DNA from 2 places in the Kocuria sp. SM24M-10 genome. Region 1 is predicted to be linked to the other one. Evidence: predicted binding sites of a transcription regulator. Region 1 holds the regulator's gene; the other holds the start of a gene.
The links. The regulator HspR, encoded in region 1, represses chaperone genes until heat shock. The targets are predictions, from matches to a motif close to AAGTTGAGTCNNNNNGACTCAACTT.
Positions count from the first base shown of each region.

Region 2: a site for HspR is predicted at 2,555-2,579, ahead of ABL57_RS18695 (Hsp20/alpha crystallin family protein). Genes of this name have one in related genera too.

Region 1 covers NZ_LDNX01000132.1:10,595-15,119, forward strand. The annotation lists gene ABL57_RS15810 (TIGR00730 family Rossman fold protein) at 1-39, shown strand, start outside; gene trmB (tRNA (guanosine(46)-N7)-methyltransferase TrmB) at 44-955, shown strand; gene ABL57_RS15820 (GNAT family N-acetyltransferase) at 952-1,440, shown strand; gene ABL57_RS15825 (heat shock protein transcriptional repressor HspR) at 1,568-2,008, opposite strand; gene ABL57_RS15830 (DnaJ C-terminal domain-containing protein) at 2,010-3,026, opposite strand; gene ABL57_RS15835 (nucleotide exchange factor GrpE) at 3,181-3,816, opposite strand; gene dnaK (molecular chaperone DnaK) at 3,819-4,525, opposite strand, start outside.
Region 2 covers NZ_LDNX01000157.1:31,876-36,400, forward strand. The annotation lists gene ABL57_RS18690 (NADP-dependent isocitrate dehydrogenase) at 1-1,823, opposite strand, end outside; gene ABL57_RS18695 (Hsp20/alpha crystallin family protein) at 2,015-2,518, opposite strand; gene ABL57_RS18700 (Gfo/Idh/MocA family protein) at 2,674-3,768, opposite strand; gene ABL57_RS23450 (TetR/AcrR family transcriptional regulator) at 3,850-4,500, shown strand; gene ABL57_RS18710 (gamma carbonic anhydrase family protein) at 4,522-4,525, opposite strand, start outside.

The sequences.
Region 1 (4,525 bases):
AGCGCCACCGGACCGGTCCGGCCTGCGCCTAGGATGTAGGGCGATGACCGAGCACACTCCCTCCCCCGCCGACACCCCTGCCGAGCCGCCTGCCGACGAGGCCGCTGACGTGAGCGCCGAAGAGGGCGCCGCAGGAAGCGCCGAGACGACGTCCGAGGATCCTGCCGAGGAGGCCGCCGGAGAGCACGCCGAGGGCGTCGGCCAGGGCCCCGTCCCGGAGGCCTTCCACCGCCGGCCGTACTCCTTCGTGCGCCGCGGTGACCGCCTGACCGCCCGCCGCCAGAAGGCGTGGGACGACTGGGCGCCCACGCGCGTCCTGGACGTCCCGCGCGTGCGCACCGACACCTCCGTGCACCCCGACCACGAGTTCGACGCGGCCGCGGCCTTCGGGCGCGAGGCTCCTCTGGTCGTGGAGGTCGGCTCCGGGCTGGGCGAGGCCGTCGTGCACGCCGCCGCCCAGGATCCCGCTCGCGACTACCTCGCCGTCGAGGTGTACAAGCCGGGGATCGCGGACCTGCTGCTCAAGGCGGGCCAGGCCGGCGTGGACAACGTCCGGGTGGTCCAGGCCAACGCCCCCGAGGTCCTGGAGCACATGCTGGCCCCCGCCTCGGTCGACGAGCTGTGGGTGTTCTTCCCGGACCCGTGGCACAAGACCCGCCACCACAAGCGGCGCCTCGTCTCCCCCGCCTTCGCCGATCTGGCCGCACAGGTGCTCGTCCCGGGCGGGCTGTGGCGTCTGGCCACGGACTGGCAGGAGTACGCGCTCGTGATGCGCGAGGTCCTGGACGCCGCCCCCCGGTTCGAGAACCTGCACCCGGGTCCGCTCGCCGACGACGAGCACCCGGACGTGGGCTGGGCCCCCCGCTGGGAGGGCCGGGTCCTGACGAGCTTCGAGCGCAAGGCGCAGGAGGCGGGACGCGTGCCGCGCGACCTGACCTACCGCCGGCTTCCGTGAGCGTGGCAACCTCCCCGGACGGCTTCGTCGTCGTGCCCCCGGGGGATCCCCGCACGCGGCCGCTGCTGGAGGGCCTGCACCGGGAGTACGTGGCGCGCTACGGTCCGTCGATCGGCGCGGAGGAGATGGAGCACCACCCCGTCGACGAGTTCCGGGCCCCCACCGGAGGCCTCGTGCTGCTGCTCGAGGGCGGGCTGACGGTGGCCGGCGGCGCCTTCCGGCGGCACGACGACGTCACGGCCGAGCTCAAGCGCATCTGGACGGATCCCGCCCACCGCCGGCGGGGGTACTCCCGGCGGGTGCTGGCCGAGCTCGAGCGGCTCGCCGCCGCCGCCGGCTACCGGCGGATCTACCTCACCACCGGCAACCGCCAGCCCGAGGCCTCCGCCCTCTACCGGAGCACCGGGTACGTCCCGCTTCCCGGTGTCGCCCACAGCTACGTGGACGGCGTGTACGACGTGGGCTTCGAGAAGCACCTGCGCTGAGCAGCACCTGCGCGGCCCAGCACCTGCGCTGAGCAACAGCTGCGCGGCCCAGCACCTGCGCCGAGCGGCGCCCGCGCCGGGGCGCGGACGCCCGGAGCGCCCGCCGTCCGCGCCGCCGGCGGGCGGCTCAGCGCTCCTGCTGCCGCGGCGGCCGGTAGAGCACCACGGCCTGGGAGATCTTGCGGGCCCGCGGGCGCGAGCCGCGGGCCATCCGCACCACGTCCCCGCCGATCCCGGCGGCGAAGATCCGTGAGGACTCCTCGGCCCGCTCCCGGGCCTCGTCGAGCTCCTGGGACAGCTCCGCCACCCTCGCCTGCAGGGCCGCGACCTGGTTCTCCAGCTGCAGGATGCGCCGGATGCCCTCCAGGGACACGCCCTGCTGGGAGAGCACCTGGATCTGCTGCAGCTTCTCGATGTCCCGCTGGGAGTAGCGCCGCGCCCGGCCCGGAGCGCGGGAGGGCTTGACCAGCCCGAGCCGGTCGTACTGGCGCAGCGTCTGCGGATGCATCTCCGCGATCTCCGCGGCCACGGAGATCACGAAGAGCGGCTGGTCGGCGTCGAGAGCCATCTCAGACCCGTGCCTTCGTGGCCAGGCCCGCCCGAGGGTCGTCGTCGGCGGTCGCCTCCGCGAACGCGCGGACCGCGGCCTCGGCCGCCTCGTCCAGGTGGGCGGGCACGTGCACCTCCACGGTCACGATCAGGTTCCCCGTGCCCTTGGCCGTGTTGAACCCGCGGCCCTTGACGCGGAAGCGCCGGCCCGAGGAGGTCCCGGCGGGCACCTTCAGCCGCACCGTGCCGCCGTCCAGGGTGGACACGTCCACGGTGGCGCCCAGGGCCGCCTCGGGGAAGCTGATCGGCACGGTGACCTCGACGTCGTCCGTGCCGTCCACGCGGGTGAAGAACGGGTGCGAGCCCACGTGCACGGTGACGTAGAGGTCGCCGGGTCCGCCGGGGCCGGAGTGGCCCTTGCCGGCGAGCTTCAGCTTCTGCCCGTCGCGCACCCCGGCCGGGACGCGCACCGTGGTCTCCTGGCCGTTGCCCCGGCGCAGCTTCACGGTGGTGCCCTGCACCGAGGAGCGGAACGGGATGGAGGTCTCCGTGCGGATGTCCTCCCCGCGGGCGGGCGGGGCCTGGTAGCCGGCCCCGGGGGCGCCGTAGCCGCCCGGGCCGCCGAACTGCGAGAACAGGTCCTCGAAGCCGCCGGCCCCGCCGAAGCCGGCACCGCCGGTGGAGTAGCTGGTCCGCCGGCGCCGGCCACCGCCGCCGGCGCCGAAGATGTCCCCGAAGAGGTCCTCGAAGTTCGCCGAGCCGCCCGCGCCGGCCGGGCCGCCGGCCGTGAAGCGGGCACCGGAGCCCATGGCCCGGATCGCGTCGTACTGCTTGCGCTCCTCCGGGTCGGAGAGCACGGAGTTCGCCTCGGTGATGTCCTTGAACCGCTGCTCGGCCTCCGCGTCCCCGGGGTTCTGGTCGGGGTGGTACTGGCGGGCGAGCTTGCGGTAGGCCTTCTTGATGTCCGCCTCGGACGCGTCCTTGGAGACGCCGAGAATGCTGTAGAAGTCCTTGTCGATCCAGTCCTGGCTGGCCATGACGCCTCCTTTCTCTGGGGCCGGTGGGGGTCCTGACGAGCAGCACCCGGTGGAAGTCCTTGAGTCGCCCCGGCGCGGTGCCGTGGCTGGGGGGACGGGAGGGGAGGCCCGTGGACGGGCCTCCCCTCCCGCGCCGGTCAGGCCGGGCCCGGCCTCACTCGGCGACGGCGACGGCCACCTGGGCCGGCCGCACGACGCGCTCGCCGATCCGGAAGCCGGAGCGCAGCACCATCGAGACCTGGTCGGGCTCGACCTCGCTGGTGGGCTGCTGGAGCACCGCCTCGTGGACGTTCGGGTCGAACGTCTCGCCGACCGCCCCGATGCGGGTCAGTCCCTGCCGGACGAGGATCTCCTCCAGCTTGTTCGCGATCGACGCGAACGGGCCGTCGGTGAGGTCCCCGGCCTGGCGGGCCGCGTCGATGTCGTCGAACACCGGCAGCAGGGTCTGCAGGAGGTCGCCGGTCACGAACGTGCGCAGCTGCTCCTTCTCACGGGCCGTGCGGTGCTTGAAGTTCACGAACTCGGCCTGCAGCCGGCGCAGCTCCTCGAGCCGCTCGGCGGCCAGCGCCGCGGACGGGTCCTCCTCCGCGGCCGCACCTGCGTCGGCGGAGCCGGCGTCGGTGGACTGCGGGGTCGAGAGAATGTCGTCCACGGTCAGGCCCTCCGGCCCGGCCTCCTCGGGGGAGCCGGGACCGGAGTCCTGCGCGGCCTGCTCGTCGGGGTTCCCGGCGGAGTTCTCGAAAGCGTTCTCCGCCGGGTTCTCGTCGGGTCCTGGCGTGGGATCGGGCATGCTCACTTCTTCTCGTTCTCGTCGTCGACGACCTCGGCGTCGACGATGTCCTCGTCGCCTGCCGCGCCGGTGGCGTCGGCGCCGGAGGCGCCCTCGGCGCCGTCGGCCTGCGCCTGCGCGTAGAGGGCCTCGCCGAGCTTGGTCTGGGACTGCTGGAGCTTGTCGTAGGCCGACTTCACGGCCGCCTCGTCCTCACCCTCGAGCGCCTGCTTCAGGGCGTCGACGTCGGCCTGGACCTCGGACTTCACGTCCGCGGGCAGCTTCTCGTCGTTGTCCTTCAGCAGCTTGTCCACGGAGTACGCCTGCTGCTCCGCGTTGTTGCGCAGGTCGGCGGCCTCCCGGCGCACCCGGTCCGCCTCGGCGTTGGCCTCGGCGTCCTTGACCATGCGGTCGATGTCCTCCTTGGAGAGGGAGGACCCGCCCGTGATGGTCATCGACTGCTCGGTGCCGGTGCCCTTGTCCTTGGCGGAGACGTGGACGATGCCGTTGGCGTCGATGTCGAAGGTGACCTCGATCTGCGGCATCCCTCGCGGGGCGGGGGCGATGCCGGTCAGCTCGAAGGTGCCCAGGTTCTTGTTGTCCCGGGTGAACTGGCGCTCTCCCTGGAAGACCTGGATGGACACGGAGGGCTGGTTGTCCTCGGCGGTGGTGAAGGTCTCGGACCGCTTCGTGGGGATGGCCGTGTTGCGCTCGATGAGCTTGGTCATCA
Region 2 (4,525 bases), on a different contig from region 1:
AGGGCCAGGAACTCGCCGAGGCTGTCCCAGCGCAGGTGGTTCTCCTCGACCAGTTGCTGGACGTGCTTGGGCGCGGACCCGCCGGCGCCGGTCTCGAAGAGGCCGCCGCCGTTGATCAGCGGGACCACGGAGAGCATCTTCGCGGAGGTGCCCAGCTCGAGGATCGGGAACAGGTCGGTCAGGTAGTCGCGCAGCACGTTGCCGGTGACGGAGATCGTGTCCTCACCGCGGCGGATCCGGTCGATGGAGAACGCGGTGGCCTCCATGGGGGACATGATCTCGAGCTGCAGGCCCTCGGTGTCGTGCTCCGCGAGGTACTGCTCGACCTTGGCGATGAGGTTGGTGTCGTGGGCGCGGGTGCGGTCCAGCCAGAACACCGCCGGCGTCGCGGAGGCCCGGGCGCGGGTCACGGCCAGCTTCACCCAGTCCCGGATCGCGACGTCCTTGGTCTGGCAGGCGCGCCAGATGTCGCCGGGGAAGACCTCGTGCTCGATCAGCACGGTGCCGGAGGAGTCGACGAGCTGGACGCTGCCCTTCGCGGGGATCTCGAAGGTCTTGTCGTGGGAGCCGTACTCCTCGGCCTTCATCGCCATGAGGCCCACGTTTGGGACGGAGCCCATGGTCCGCGGGTCGAACGCGCCGTGGGCGCGGCAGTCGTCGATCACGGCCTGGTAGATCCCGGCGTAGGAGCTGTCCGGCAGCACCGCCAGGGTGTCGGCCTCCTCGCCGTCCGGGCCCCACATGTGCCCGGAGGTGCGGATCATGGCCGGCATCGAGGCGTCCACGATGACGTCCGAGGGCACATGCAGGTTGCTGATGCCCTTGTCGGAGTTCACCATCGCCAGCGCCGGGCCGTCGGCCAGGCCCTTGTCGATCGCGGCCCGGACCTCGTCGCGGACCTCGGCCGGGAGCGCGTCGAGGCCGTTGAGGATCGCGGCCAGGCCGTTGGCGGGGGAGAGGCCGGCCTGCTCCAGGGTGGCGCCGTGGGCGGCGAAGAGCTCCGGGAAGAACGCCTTGATGACGTGGCCGAAGATGATCGGGTCGGAGACCTTCATCATGGTGGCCTTCAGGTGCACCGAGAACAGGACGCCCTCCCGCTTGGCGCGCTCGACCTGCTCGGCGAGGAACGCGTCCAGGGCGGCGGCCCGCATCACCGTGGCGTCGACGACCTCGCCGGCGAGCACGGGCACGGACTCCTTGAGCACCGTGGTGCTGCCGTCCTCGCCGACCAGGCGGATCTGGAGGGTGTCCTCGGAGTCCATGACCACGGACTTCTCGTTGTCGCGGAAGTCGTCCGCGGCCATGGTGGCCACGTTGGTCCGGGAGTCCGCGGACCACTCGCCCATCCGGTGCGGGTTCTTGCGGGCGTAGTTCTTCACCGAGGCGGGGGCGCGGCGGTCGGAGTTGCCCTCGCGCAGGACCGGGTTCACGGCGGAGCCCTTGATCTTGTCGTAGCGGGCGCGGGTGTCCTTCTGCTCGTCGGTCTCCGGCTCGTCCGGGTAGTCCGGCAGGGCGACGCCCTGTTCCTGCAGCTCCTTCACCGCGGCCTTGAGCTGCGGGACGGAGGCGGAGATGTTCGGCAGCTTGATGATGTTGGCCTCGGGCTTCTTCGCCAGGTCGCCGAGCTCGGCGAGGGCGTCGTCGACCCGCTGCTCCTGGGGCAGCCGGTCGCTGAAGGCCGCGAGGATGCGCCCGGCCAGGGAGATGTCCCGGGTCTCGACCTCGACGCCGGCGGTCGAGGCGTAGGCCTCGATGACCGGCTTGAAGGAGTAGGTGGCGAGCAGGGGCGCCTCGTCGGTGCGGGTGTAGATGATCTTGGCCATGTGCGGGCTGTCTCCCATGTCTGTCGACGGATGCGGGTCGGTGTGTCCTGGTGCCAAGATACCCGAGCCCGCGCCCGCCCCGTTGACCGGCGCCCGCCCGAGGGCGCTCCCGGGCACGGCCACGGGCCCGCTCCCCGGGGGGAACGGGCCCGTGGCCGCGGCGGTGCCGGGGCGCCGGCGCGCCGGCGGGATCAGCCCTCGGTGGACTGCGTGGAGCGGGTGCCGTTGACGAGCTCGCCCTCGCCGATCACCCGGTCGCCCTCCTGCCCCTCGTCCAGGGCCTGCTGCTCGCCCTGGCCGGAGACCACCTGGATCTTGCGCGGCTTGGCCTGGGCGGACACCGGGATGGTCACCGTGAGCACGCCGTTGTCGTAGCTCGCGGCGATGTTCTGGATGTCGATGCCCTGGCCGAGGTTGAGCTGGCGGACGAACGAGGAGCTCTGCCGCTCCCGGGTGATCCACTGGACGTCCTGGACCTCGGGCAGCTTCCGCTCGGCCCGGATGGTCAGCAGCTGACCGTCGACGTCGACGTCGACGCTGTCCGGGTCGATGCCGGGCAGCTCGGCCCGCAGGATGTAGCGGTCGCCGTCCCGGTAGAGGTCCATCGGCATCTCCCGCAGGCCCTGGCGGGCGAACAGCGAGGCGGCGAGGCGGTCGAAATCGTTGAACGGCGTGAACATCGTGGCCACGTCCATCATCTCCTCAACTCCATGAGCAGTGCCCTTGACATTTAGTTGAGTCATATCGGCTCAACTGTGCTCGATGATAGCGCCGTCGCGGGGCGAGGTTCAACGGTTGGCGCGGCCGATCGCCCAGGGCGAACCCGGATGCCGGCGGGGTGGTGCGGCCCTCAGCGGCGGTCGTTCGGGTAGTCCACCCCGATCCGTTCCCGGACCCGGTCGAAGAGCTCGACGAGCTCGAGGGAGTCCGCCCACGGCATCACGGGGGACTCCGGCAGCCCCTGCTGGATGCAGCGGGTGGCCTCGCGCATCTCGTAGACGTACCCGGCCCCGGTCACCTCCACCTGCTCCACGACCGGGGCGGCACCTCCGCGCGCGCCGTCGGCGCTCTGCAGCACCAGGGTCGTGGGGCAGTTGATCCGCCCGTCCACGCGCAGCCAGCCGTGCGTGCCGCTGACGGTGACCTGGTGCGGCACGGTGCTGGAGAGGGTGCCGCTCACATGGCCCCGGCCGTGCCCGAAGTCCAGGGTCAGGGCGGTGTCCAGGTCCACGGCCGTGGCGCCCAGCTCGGCCCGCGCCGTCCAGCTCTCCGGGGCGCCCAGCACGGCCCCGGTCCAGGTCAGCGGATAGACCATCATGTCCAGCAGCACCCCGCCGCCGTCGGCGTTGCGGAAGAGCCGGTGGTCGGGGTCCACCGGGCGGCGGGTGCCGATCGAGGCCTCGACCGAGCGGACCCGGCCCAGCCGCCCCGCCCGGATCCAGTGCATCGCCGTGCGGAAGCCGGGGGTCATCCGGGTCCAGACGGCCTCCATGAGGAACACCCCGTGCGCGCGCGCCAGCCCCAGGAGGTCGTGGACCTCCGCGGCGGTCATCGCCAGGGCCTTCTCGCACACCACGTGCTTGCCCGCGCGCAGCAGCACGGACACGTCCCGGTGGTGGTAGCCGTGCGGCGTGGCGACGTAGACCACCTCCACGTCCGGGTCGGCCGCGAGGCGCTCCAGGCCCGTGCTCCCGGCGGTGTTCCCGTACGCCCGCTCCACCCCGTGCCGGCGGGCGAAGTCCTCGGCGCGGTGCTGGTCGCGGGAGCTCACGGCGACGAGCCGGGCGTCCGGCAGGGCGGCGATGTCCGGGACCACCTTCTCGGCGATGTCGGCCGTGCTGACCACGCCCCAGCCGAGCGTGCGGCCGGTCGGCGTGAGCGGGGCGTCCAGGTGGGCCGCGTCGAGGGCGGCGTCGACGAAGGGCGGGAGGGGGGTGGCAGGCATGGGCGCATTCTGCCACGCCTCGCCCGGAGGGACGGGCCCCGGCACCGAACCGAACGACCGTTCGTCGCCTACACTGGCGGCGTGCCCCGGGTCAGCCAGCAGTACAAGGACGAGCGCCGCCGCGAGATCGTCGCGGCCGCCAGCCGCTGCTTCCTGGAGCACGGCTTCGGCGGGGCCTCGATGCACCGGATCATCGCCGCGACGGGCCTGTCCGCGGGGGCGCTGTACAACCACTTCCCGTCCAAGCACGAGCTCGTGGTCGCGTCCGCGCGGGCGGCTCTGGACCGCGTCCTGACGGCGGACGAGGATCCGGCACCGGCCGGGGACGAGGGCACGGCCCGGGCCGCGGCGGGGGAGGGGTCCGGGCGGTCGGCGGGCGCCACCGGCGGGGACCCGGCCGGGTGGGTGGCGGAGCTGCTGGAGCGGCTCGCCGCGGACCCGGCGGCCACGCGGCTGCTGCTGATCACGTGGGGCGAGGCCGTGAGCGAACCGGCCCTGGCCGCGGTGGCCGGCGAGCACCTCGCCCGGGTGCGCGAGCAGGTCGAGGAGCGCTACGGCCGGTGGGCCGCCGAGGAGCTCGGCCTGGGCCCGGACCGCTCCCGGGAGTGGGTCGCGATGTTCGCCCAGGCCATCCTCTCGGTGCTGCAGGGCTACGTGGTGCAGTCGTGCCTGCTGCCCGGATTCGACCACGACGCCTACCTGGACTACGCGCGCACCCTGGCGGCGCAGTGACCGGGCGGCCGGCGTCGGGGCTCAG